2 regions of the Shinella sp. JR1-6 genome follow, and region 1 is predicted to be linked to the other one. Evidence: riboswitches for the same ligand, from Rfam matches in the RefSeq annotation. Region 1 holds a riboswitch; the other holds the start of a gene.
What was found. Region 1 has a riboswitch for cobalamin ahead of EXZ48_RS09670 (CbtB-domain containing protein). Riboswitches for the same ligand answer to the same signal wherever they lie in the genome.
Positions count from the first base shown of each region.

Region 2: linked by a shared signal. The riboswitch ahead of EXZ48_RS21715 (hypothetical protein) and the one ahead of EXZ48_RS09670 (CbtB-domain containing protein) in region 1 are both predicted to bind cobalamin.

Region 1 covers NZ_SHMI01000004.1:416,389-422,343, forward strand. The annotation lists gene EXZ48_RS09660 (cobyric acid synthase) at 1-1,395, shown strand, start outside; gene EXZ48_RS09665 (peptidoglycan-binding protein) at 1,546-3,501, shown strand; cobalamin riboswitch at 3,581-3,948, shown strand; gene EXZ48_RS09670 (CbtB-domain containing protein) at 3,996-4,172, shown strand; gene EXZ48_RS09675 (CbtA family protein) at 4,185-4,979, shown strand; gene cobU (bifunctional adenosylcobinamide kinase/adenosylcobinamide-phosphate guanylyltransferase) at 4,981-5,505, shown strand; gene cobW (cobalamin biosynthesis protein CobW) at 5,509-5,955, shown strand, end outside.
Region 2 covers NZ_SHMI01000013.1:164,625-170,579, forward strand. The annotation lists gene metH (methionine synthase) at 1-2,425, opposite strand, end outside; gene EXZ48_RS21715 (hypothetical protein) at 2,509-2,718, opposite strand; cobalamin riboswitch at 2,818-3,035, opposite strand; gene EXZ48_RS21720 (GH36-type glycosyl hydrolase domain-containing protein) at 3,477-5,955, shown strand, end outside.

The DNA.
Region 1 (5,955 bases):
TGCCGCATTGCCGCCAACCGCGGGCTGGCGGTGCGTCCGTTCAAGCCGCAGAACATGTCGAACAATGCCGCCGTTTCGGCGGATGGCGGCGAGATCGGTCGGGCGCAATGGCTGCAGTCGCTGGCTGCCCGCGTGCCGTCCTCCGTGCACATGAACCCGGTTCTCCTGAAGCCGCAATCGGATGTCGGCAGCCAGATCATCGTGCAGGGCAGGGTGTTCGGGCAGGCGAAGGCGCGCGACTATCAGGCGCTGAAGCCGCAGTTGATGGGCGCCGTCATGGAAAGTTTCGAGACGGTCGCCGCCGGCGCCGATCTCGTCGTTGTCGAGGGCGCGGGTTCGCCGGCGGAAATCAACCTCAGGGCCGGGGACATCGCCAACATGGGCTTTGCCACGCGCGCCGGCGTGCCGGTCGTGCTGGTCGGCGATATCGATCGCGGCGGCGTCATCGCCTCGCTGGTCGGCACCCATGCCATCCTGCCGGAGGAAGACCGGCGCATGGTCACCGGTTATCTCATCAACAAGTTCCGGGGCGACGTGACGCTGTTCGACAGCGGCATTGCCGAGATCGCCCGCTTCACCGGCTGGCCCTGTTTCGGCGTCGTGCCGTGGCTGAGAGAGGCCGCGCGCCTGCCGGCCGAGGATTCGGTCGTGCTGGAGCGCCTCGCCAGGGGCGGTGGCGGCGCGTTGAAGGTCGCCGTGCCCGTCCTCGCGCGCATCGCCAATTTCGACGACCTCGATCCGCTCAAGGCCGAGCCGGAGGTGGACCTCGTCTTCGTGCGGCCGGGCGAGCGGCTTCCGGCCGATGCAGGCCTCGTCGTCCTGCCGGGCTCGAAATCCACTATCGCGGATCTTGCGGATTTTCGCGCTGCCGGCTGGGACCGCGACCTTGCCCTGCATATGCGGCGCGGCGGCCGGGTCATCGGCATCTGCGGCGGCTACCAGATGCTCGGTAGCCGCGTCACCGATCCGCTTGGCATCGAGGGCAGCGCGCGCGCGGTCGAGGGCCTCGGCCTGCTGGCGATCGAGACCGAGATGGCGCCGGAAAAGACCGTGCGCAACAGCGCGGCCCGTTCCCTGCAATATGATGTGCCGCTCGAGGGCTATGAGATCCATCTCGGCCGCACCACCGGACCGGATACGCTTCGCCCCTCTGTCCGCATCGACGGGCGGCCGGACGGTGCGGTCTCGGCCGACGGGCGGGTAATGGGCACCTATCTGCACGGCCTCCTGTCGAGCGACGCCTACCGTGCGCGGCTGCTGGCCGATTTCGGCATTGAGGGCGGCGGCTTCGATTACCGCGAGAGTGTCGATGCGGCGCTCGATGGGGTTGCGGCGGAGCTGGAGGCCGTTCTCGACCCGCGCTGGCTCGACGGTCTTTTAAGCCGGGCTGATTAAACCGCCCATCTGAAACGTACAGCCATCGGGTTCCTTCGCTGCCGGCCTGCCGCACCAAAGTTGCGCCAGAATTCGGTGCGAGGAGTGACGGAAATCCGCCCGGGATCGCCGGGTGCTGGCGCCTTCGCGCGATCCGAAAGGGTGAGATACATGGGTTCTGGACCTCTCGCACGCTCCGTTCTGGTGCGGCTCGGCATTGCCGGCATCGTCGGGCTGTCGCTCGCCGGTCAGCCGACGGCCGTCTTTGCGCAGAGCGCCACCGGCAAGGAGGCCGGCAGCGCCGGCAAGCGCTGGGAAGAGGAGTTTTCCCTCTGGCAGAAGGTCTCTGCGGGCAGCGATGTCACGCAGTATGAAGGCTATCTGAAACAGTATCCGAACGGCACCTTCGCCTCGATGGCGCGTCTGCGCATTGCCGAGTTGCAGGCCGCCGCCAAGGCGAAGCCGGCGACGGGCACGGCACAGCAGGCCGAGGCGGACGCCAAGGCGAAGGCCGACGAGGCTGCTGCGGCCGAGAAGGCGAAGGCGGAAGAACAGGCCGCAGTGGAAAAGGCCAAGGCTGAAGAAGCGGCGCGCAAGACCGCCGAGGCTGAAAAAGCAAAGGCCGACGCCGAGGCGGCCCGTTTGAAGGCCGAGGAGGACGCGCGCAAAACGGCGGAGGCGGAAAAGGCGAAGGCGGACGCGGAAGCCGCGCGCCTGAAGGCGGAAGCGGACGCGAAGAAGGCCGAAGAGGCTGCGGCGGCGCGCAAGCTTGCCGAAGAGAAGGCTGCGGCCGACGAGAAGGCGCGCGTGGAAGCCGCAGCGGCGGAGAAGGCCCAGGCCGAAGAGGCTGCGCGCCTGAAGGCGGCGGCGGATGCGAAGAAGGCCGAAGAGGCCGCCGCAGTGCGCAAGCTTGCCGAGGAAAAGGCTGCGGCCGACGAGAAGGCGCGCGCGGAAGCCGCAGCGGCGGAGAAGGCCCGGGCCGAAGAGGCCGCACGCCTGAAGGCGGAGACGGAAGAGAGGGAAGCGGCTGCCCGCAAACGCGCCGAAGAGCAGGCTGCCGAGGCCAACCGGCTGAAAGCGGAGGCCGCGGCTGCCGCCGACAAGGCCAAGGCGGAGGAAGCGGCCCGGCTGAAGGCGGAAGCCGAACGACGAAAGGCCGAAGAGACGGCCGCTGCGGAAAAGGCGCGTGCGGAAGAGGAAGCCGCGGCCCGGCGCGAAGCCGAAGCCAAGCGCGTCGAAGCGGAGAAGGCGGCTGCGGCCGAGAAGGCGCGGATCGAGGAAGAGGCCGCCGCTGCACGCAAGCTTGCCGAAGAAAAGGCGGCCGAGGTGGAGCGGCTGAAGGCGGAAGCCGCGAAGGCGGCTGCCGATGCCGAGGCGAAGGCTGCCGAGGCGGCCCGCCTTGCAGAAGAGGCTGAAAAGCGCGCCGAGGAGGCGGCCGCCGCCGAGCGTGCCGCGCAGGAGAACGACACGGCGACTGCCGCCCGTGAAAACGAAGCGCAGGGCGCCGACAGGAAGGACCGCGGCCTTGCCGTCGAGCAGGCCGACGATGCGGCCAAGCGCGAGGAAGAGACTTTCCAGAAGGCCGTGCTCGACGGCTCGGAAAAGGCTTTCCGCGCCTATCTCGACGAATATCCGGACGGCCGCTTCGTCGCCGATGCGCGCGAGCGCCTGTCGGCGCTGTCAAACACCGCCCGGCAGGAAGCAAAGCCCAGGACGGACAGCGAAACGGCGATTGTTGAGGCCGAGCGCAAGGCCGAGCAGCCGATCGTCGACCGGCGCGAGGCCTATATGGAGCGCTCGACCCGCGCCCAGGCGCAGCGCTGGCTCAGCATGCTCGGCTTCAACACCTACGGCGTCGATGGCGTCTTCGGTTCGCGCACCCGTTCGGCGATCGCCGCCTGGCAGGGCTCGTCGGGCTACCGCGCCGATGGTTATCTTTCCCGCCAGCAGTACCGTGCGCTTCGGCAGGCTGCGCAATATGCCGAGACCAGGCAGAATCGCCAGCGCCGCTACCAGCAGGACTATGACGTGCTGGAAGGCCCGGTCGATGGCTACTACGAGCGCTACTACCGCGACGACGGCTACTACAACGATGGTGGCGGTCTGGTGATCATCCCCGGCTATTGAGAATACGACGGCCGGGCGGCGGTTTCAGCACAGGTGATGACGCTGCCGGTCGATTGACTTCCCGGGGGTGGAAGCATAATCATCCAGACTATTGGATGGTTCCCGGATCCGGAAACGGATCGGGGAGTAAATGGGAATGTGACGCGGCGGACCCAATCAGGGCGCTGCAATCACGGCCGACCCCGCGACTGTAGAGTGGCGAGGGACGCCCATCCGGATGGGAGGATCTGCGGGGAGCGGGGCAATGGTGCCGTGGTTTCGCGCTGTGAGAACCAGACGGAAAAGCCACTGGGTGGCATCGCGATCAGCAGGGGTTGGACGCCTCTTCTTCTACGAATCGTCCGCCTTTTCGCGATGCCTTAGCCTGGGAAGGCGAGGGTGCCCCGCAGGCGTTTTCAACGCCCGACGCTGCGAGCCAGGAGACCTGCCAGCCAATGTGAAGGACATTTCGTCCGACCTGGGGAGGTTTCCCCGCTGCCTGCACGGAGGTTGTCATGGCTGTTTCGACTACGTCTTCTGTTACCCTTTCCGCAAACGACCGTCTCGTCGCCGGTGTTTTCGCTCTTCTGCTCGGCGCCTTCCTGGTGTTCGGTGCGGGCCTTGCGAATTCCGCCGTGCTGCACGACACGGCACACGATACGCGTCACTCCTACGGCTTTCCCTGCCACTAAGGAGTTTTCGACATGATCGTTCGTTATCTCCTGGCCGCCCTGGTGGCCGGGCTGTTCTCCGGCGTGCTGATGACAGCCGCCCAGGAGGCTCGAGTCGTGCCGCTCATCCTGCATGCCGAGGAGTTCGAGGGCGGCGACGAAGCCGCACCCGCAACCGAAGGCACGACGCCGGCCACGGGCACGGAAGGCGCTGCACAGACGCAGGAGCATTCTTCGCTCGGCGCGGTCATCCTCGACATGGCCTCTGCGCTCTCGCCGGTCTCCGTCGCCTATGCCCATGAGGGGGAGGATCACGAGGAAGGCGGCATCATGTTCGGCATGAGCCGGTTCTCCGGCACGCTTCTGGCAAACCTCGTCACGGGCGCTGGTTTCGGCCTGTTGCTTGCCGGTTTCAGCCTCGTGTCCGGCCATCCGATCACGGTGGCGAACGGCGCGCTCTGGGGCGCGGCCGGCTGGCTTGCCGTGCACATGCTGCCGGCCATCGGCCTGCCGCCGGAGCTTCCGGGCTTCCCTGCCGCCGATCTCGGCGACCGCCAGGTGTGGTGGATCGCAACCGTCATCCTGTCGGCGGCCGGCCTCTACCTGCTGTTCCTCAAGCCGAACATCGTCGCCAAGGTCATCGGCATTGCGTTGATCGCGGCGCCGCAGGTCTATGGCGCCCCGCAGCCCAGCGACATTTCCAGCAACGTTCCGGCCGTGCTCGGTGCGGAGTTCGCCGTCGCTGCCCTTGCCACGACCCTGTTCTTCTGGATCGTGCTCGGCCTCTCGCTCGGCTTTGCCAACGAGAAGATCGCCAAGGCAGCCTGATATGACAGTGACATCGCCCGGAGCCGTCCTGGTTCTGGGCGGCGCGCGTTCCGGAAAATCCGCTTTTGCCGAGAGGCTGGTCGCCGAGACCGGCCTCTCGCGTCATTACATCGCCACGGGCCGCGCCTTCGACGACGAGATGCGCGAGCGCATCGCAAGGCACCGGGAGGACCGCGGCGACGGCTGGCAGACCCATGAGGAGCCGCTGGCGCTCGCCGCGCGCATCGCTGACGTCGCCCGGGCCGATAGGGCCGTGCTCGTCGACTGCCTGACGCTGTGGGTGACGAACCTGATGCTGGAGGAGTGCGACATCGCCGCCGAATGTTCGGGCCTCCTGGAGGCTCTTCGACAGGCGCCGGGGCGGATCGTGCTTGTCTCCAACGAGGTCGGCCTCGGCATCGTGCCTGAAAACCGCATGGCGCGCGAATTCCGCGACCATGCCGGGCGGCTGCACCAGAAGGTCGCCGCCCTCGTGCCTGAAGTCTATTTTATCGCGGCCGGACTGCCGCTGAAAATGAAGGGTTGAGCCATGCTGCAACAGAAGATCCCCGCCACCGTCATCACCGGCTTCCTCGGCGCGGGCAAGACGACGCTGATCCGCAACCTCCTGCAGAATGCCGGAGGAAAACGCATCGCGCTCATCATCAACGAGTTCGGGGATCTCGGGGTCGACGGCGACGTGCTGAAGGGCTGCGGCGCGGAAGCCTGCACCGAGGACGACATCATCGAGCTGACCAACGGCTGTATCTGCTGCACCGTCGCCGATGATTTCATTCCCACCATGACGAAGCTGCTGGAGCGGGAGAACCGCCCGGACCATATCGTCATCGAGACTTCGGGCCTCGCCCTGCCGCAGCCGCTGGTCGCCGCCTTCAACTGGCCGGAAATCAAGACGCAGGTGACGGTGGACGGCGTGGTGACTGTCGTCGACAGCGCCGCCGTTGCCGCCGGCCGCTTTGCTGACGACCACGACCGG
Region 2 (5,955 bases), on a different contig from region 1:
TGACGCCGAGGTCGATGATCTCGTAATTGTTGCAGGCGAGCACGACGCCGACGATGTTCTTGCCGATATCGTGCACGTCGCCCTTGACGGTCGCCATCAGGATCTTGCCGGCGCTCTGGCGCTCGCCGCTGCCGCCATTGGCGAGCTTTTCGGCCTCCATGTAGGGCAGCAGCACGGCGACGGCCTGTTTCATCACGCGGGCGGATTTCACCACCTGCGGCAGGAACATCTTCCCCGCGCCGAAGAGGTCGCCGACGACGTTCATGCCGGCCATCAGCGGACCTTCGATGACGTGCAGCGGGCGCTCGGCGTTCTGACGAGCCTCTTCTGTATCGATCTCGACGAATTCGGTAATACCGTTGACGAGCGCGTGTTCGAGGCGCTTTTCCACCGGCCAGTCACGCCAGGCGAGATCACGCTCCTTGGCCTCCTTGCCGGCAGCGCCCTTGAAGCGATCGGCAATCTCCAGAAGGCGTTCGGTAGCGGTGCCGCCGGTCTTCGGCACGCGGTTCAGCACAACGTCCTCGCAGGCCTCGCGCAGGTCCGGCTCGATCGTGTCGTAGACGGCGAGCTGGCCGGCATTGACGATGCCCATGTCCATGCCCGCCTGGATGGCGTGGTAGAGGAAGACGGCGTGCATCGCCTCGCGCACAGGCTCGTTGCCGCGGAAGGAGAAGGAGAGGTTGGAGACGCCGCCGGAAATGTGGGCATGCGGCAGTGTTGCTGTGATCTCTGCCGTCGCCTCGATGAAGTCGACGCCGTAATTGTCGTGCTCCTCGATGCCTGTCGCGACGGCGAAGATGTTCGGGTCGAAGACGATATCCTCGGGCGCAAGGCCTGCGACGTCGGTGAGCAGCTTGTAGGCGCGGGTACAGATTTCCACCTTGCGTGCCTTCGTGTCGGCCTGGCCCTTCTCGTCGAAGGCCATGACGACGACGGCGGCGCCATAGGCGCGCACGAGCTTGGCATGGTGAAGGAAGGCCTCTTCGCCCTCCTTCAGCGAGATGGAATTGACCAGCGGCTTGCCCTGCACGCATTTCAGGCCTGCCTCGATCACCTCCCATTTCGAACTGTCGATCATCAGCGGAACACGGGCGATGTCAGGTTCTGCGGCGATGAGGTTCACATATTCCGTCATGGCCTTGGCGGAATCGATCAGGCCCTCGTCCATGTTGATGTCGATGACCTGTGCGCCGTTCGCCACCTGGTCGCGCGCGACATCGAGCGCCGCGGCATAGTCGCCCGCGGTGATCAGCTTGCGGAATTTCGCCGAGCCCGTGACGTTGGTGCGCTCGCCGACATTCACGAAGGGGATAGCCTCGGTCAGCGTGAAGGGCTCGAGGCCCGAGAGGCGCATGTGGCGCGGGATGTCGGGGATTGCGCGCGGTGCGTGGCGTGCGGCGGCCGCCGCGATGGCGCGGATATGGTCCGGTGTCGAGCCGCAGCAGCCGCCGACGATGTTGACGAGGCCATCGCGCATGAAGCCCTCGATCTGGGCGGCCATTTCCTCCGGCGTCTCGTCATATTTGCCGAAGGCGTTCGGCAGGCCGGCATTGGGATAGGCGCAGACGAAGGTTTGCGCGACGGAGGAGATCTCCGCGAGACGGGCGCGCATGGCGTTGGCACCGAGTGCGCAGTTGAGGCCGATGGAGAAGGGATCGGCGTGGCGTACCGAGTTCCAGAAGGCCTCCGGCGTCTGACCGGACAGCGTGCGGCCCGAGAGGTCGGTGATCGTGCCCGAGATCATGACGGGCAGCTCGATGCCCTTTTCCTCGAAGACTTCGCGGGTGGCGAAGATCGCCGCCTTGGCGTTCAGCGTGTCGAAGATCGTCTCGATCAGGATGATGTCGGCGCCGCCGTCGATGAGACCGCGCAGCTGGTCGGCATAGGCGCGCTTGAGGTCGTCGAAGGTGACGGCGCGGTAGCCGGGATTGTTGACGTCAGGCGAGATGGAGGCCGTGCGGTTCGTCGGGCCGAGTGCGCCGGCCACGAAGCGGCGGCGGCCGTCCTTTTCGGTGGCCCTGAGGCCGGCGCGGCGGGCAAGGCGGGCGCCGTCACGGTTCAGTTCATAGACCATGTCCTCCATGCCGTAATCGGCCTGGGCGATGGTCGTGGAGGAGAAGGTGTTGGTTTCGAGAATATCCGCGCCGGCCAGCGCGTAGCGATAGTGGATGTCCTCGATCGCGCCGGGCTGGGTCAGTGTCAGGAGGTCATTGTTGCCCTGCTGGTGACATGCGCAATCGCCGAAGCGATCGCCGCGGAAATCCTCTTCCACCAGCTTCAGCGTCTGGATTTCCGTGCCCATGGCGCCGTCGAGCACCAGGATGCGCTCGCGTGCGGCGGCCTGAAGGGCAGCGAGAATCTCGCGCCCATCGCGTGGCGGCAGTTCAGGTCCGAACAGGGTGTCCAGGTGCGATTCGGCCACGGCAAAGCCCTCCGGTGCAATAATCCTGCACCGGAAATCACATAAAGATATCTTTATGTCAATATGTCTCTATGCCTTAGAGGTCAGTGCATCGGTCGATTCGACCCGGCCAGGGAGGCGAACAGCGCCTTCAGTCTGGCGATGTCGGGATCGACCTTTTCATAGCGCGAGAGTCTCTGGACCTCCTTCAGCGCCTCGACGGCAAGGTCGGCGCCGTGCGGCTGCCAGAGCAGCCAGGAGATGAAGATGGCTTCCGGTTTCCCGGCGAAACCATTGTCGGTGATGGCAAGCATTTCTTCCCCAATCGGAAAATTGGGGGATGACCGGACGCACGCTGCTGGAACTTCGCCCGGAGGCGACAAGCAAGCGCACCACTGGGACACCCCGCCCATGGACGTTACGACTGTCAGGGCAGGTCTCCTGGCTTGCGGGTCATCGCGTCTGTCTCGCCTTCCCGGTGAAATCCACCAGTGGCATGGAGCGACAGCAGCTCGCCGTTCACAGTTGCGGGGGCAGCGCCGGTCTTGGTGCTCCTTTCGGAGCATCGCACCGGCTTCCCTCTTAGCCTCCGAGCCAATCGACTCGGAAGACCCTGACGGCGTCAAACTGGCTTGGCGCCGGCACCGAGTCAATGGTGCAAGGCTCCGTTCGGCGGTTTGGACACAGCTTGGCGGGCAGCCAGATGGGCGGGCGGGAACTTTTTCCTGCCGCATCCATTTGCCATTCTCCTGCTCCTTGCGTCCGCTCGCCTCCTGCGAGGGGCGCACGATTCACCAAAACCGCAGATGAGGGTCGATGCTGCGCCATCCGGTCATGTTGACATGTTGCAAGTCTCTGTCCTTACGGCTAAAAAATGCCGTTTTCATGCACCACGCGGCCAGGATGCCAACCAGCGTGTCGCTTGAGCCATGTCCATTCCAATCGCGCCGTCCGGGCGCTGTTTGGTCACATGGCTGATCGCGGCACCGAGATGAAACCTGCCCGCAAAAAACCGTTCGGCGCAAAGGCCGTCGCCGGATGGTTCCATATGGCCGGATCCAGAATCAGAAACATGCCCCTTCACAATACGCCGCAAGCCCCTTCGCGCGACGCCGACGCCAAGCAGATCGATTATAACGATTCGATCCGCGCCACCTATCTGTCGCTGGAGGAGCTCGCCGATTGCGGTGAAGCGCTGGCGCGCGACAAGACCGCGGCGCTGCCCGGCTTCCACCCTTTCGAATTCCGCGCCCGGCACAAGGAAAACGAGAAGGAAATCTTCCGCGTCTATCGCGCCACGGCCAAGGATGTCGAAGCCGGTGCGCAGATCACGCCGGCGGCCGAATGGCTGCTCGACAACTACTACGTCGTCGAAGAGGCGATCCAGGAAGTGCGACGCGATTTTCCGCGCCGCTTCTATCGCCAGCTTCCGACCATCGAGATCGAAGGGCAGGTGATGCCGCGCACGCTGGCGCTTGCCTGGCTCTATGTCGCGCACACCCATAGCGGCGTCTCGCATGAGGGGCTGACGGCTTTTGTTCAGGGCTTCCAGAAGATCGACGCGCTGAAGATCGGCGAGCTCTGGGCGCTGCCCTCCTTCATCCGCTTCGTGCTGCTTGAAAACCTCCGCCGCATTTCGAGCCGCGTCGAGCGTTCGCGCAAGATGCGTTTCAAGGCCAACGAGGTGGCCGATGAGCTGATCCGCCTCAACGATCCGGAAAAGTCCATCGCGCACCTCCAGTCGCTGGAAAGCTTCATCGAGGACAATACGTTCGTCATCCAGCTGCTTTATCGCCTGCGCGACGGCCTCCAGGCCTCCGGCGCGGTGATCCAGTGGCTGGAGCGCAAGATCGAGAGCCGCGGCAGCGACCTCGAAGAACTGATCGTCGCGGAGAACAACCGCCTCTCCTCCGGCAACGTCACGATGAGTTCACTCATCAAGAGCCTGCGCTCGGTGGACGATACCGAGTGGCCGGTCTGGTTCGAAAGCGTCAGCCGCCTCGACGAGGCGCTGCGCCAGGGGTCCGACTACAGCGACCTCGATTTCGGCTCGCGCAACAAGTACCGCAACACGATCGAGCGCTTCGCCCGCAGATCCGGCAAGACCGAGCTTGAGGTGACCGAGACGGCACTGGCGATGACCGCGGAAGATGCCGCGGCGCATGTCGAGGACCTCGACTACGAGGCCAATGTCGCCGCCTTCCTCGTGGGCAAGAAGCGGAAGCTGCTCGAAAAGCGCATCGGCTACCGGCCGTCGATCGTCCAGCGCATCGTGCGTTTCGGCCGCAAGCTCGACTGGTTCGCCATTGCCGGACCCAATATCATCCTGACGCTGCTGGCGATGATCGCGGTCTATTATTTCCTCGATCAGCTCGACATTCCCGACGGCGCATGGCTGATCATGCTGGTGCTTTTCGCGCTGCCGGCGTCCGAAGGGGCGACGGGCCTGTTCAACACGCTTGTCACCTTCTTCGTCACGCCGTCGCGCCTTGTCGGCTACGAGTTCAAGGACGGGATTCCCGAGGATGCGCGCACGCTCGTCGTCGTGCCGTGTCTGATCTCCAAGCGCGACCATGTCGACGAACTGGTGCGCAATCTCGAAGTCCACTATCTCGCCAATCCGCGCGGCGAGATCTATTTCTCGCTGCTCAGCGACTGGGCGGACAGCCAGGCGGAGGAATCCCCCGCCGATCTCGACGTGCTCGATTATGCCAAGCGCGAGATCGCGACGCTTTCGGCGCGCTATGCCTATGACGGCCGCACGCGCTTCTATCTCCTGCACCGCCGCCGCCTGTTCAACCCGTCCGAGGGGTGCTGGATGGGCTGGGAGCGCAAGCGCGGCAAGCTGCACGAGCTGAACCTCCTTCTGCGGGGTGACGGCGACACGACCTTCCTGCCGGGCGCCAACATCGTGCCGGCGGACGTGAAATACGTCATGACGCTCGATTCCGACACGCGCCTGATGCGCGATGCGGTGACCAAGCTCGTCGGCAAGCTGCACCACCCGATCAACCGTCCGGTCATCGACACGGAAAAGAACGAAGTCACTGCCGGCTACAGCATTTTGCAGCCGCGCGTCACGCCGTCCCTGACGACGGGCAAGGAAGCCTCGACCTTCCAGCGCATCTTCTCCGCCGACCGCGGCATCGACCCCTATGTCTTCACGGTGTCCGACGTCTACCAGGATTTCGCCGGCGAAGGCACGTTCACCGGCAAGGGCCTCTACCATGTCGATGCCTTCGAGGCGGCGGTGAAGGGCCGCATCGAGGAAAACTCGGTGCTCAGCCACGACCTGCTCGAAGGCTCCTTGGCGCATTGCGCGCTGGTGACGGATGTCGAGCTGGTCGAGGATTTCCCGACGCGCTACGGCGTCGAGACCTCGCGCCAGCATCGCTGGGCGCGCGGCGACTGGCAGCTGCTGCCGTATATTTTCGGCCCGTCGAGCGGCATTTCCATGCTCGGTCGCTGGAAGATGTACGACAACCTGCGCCGCAGCCTCATCCCGATCGGCTGGCTCGTCGCCTCCGTGATGGGCTGGTACTACATGGAGC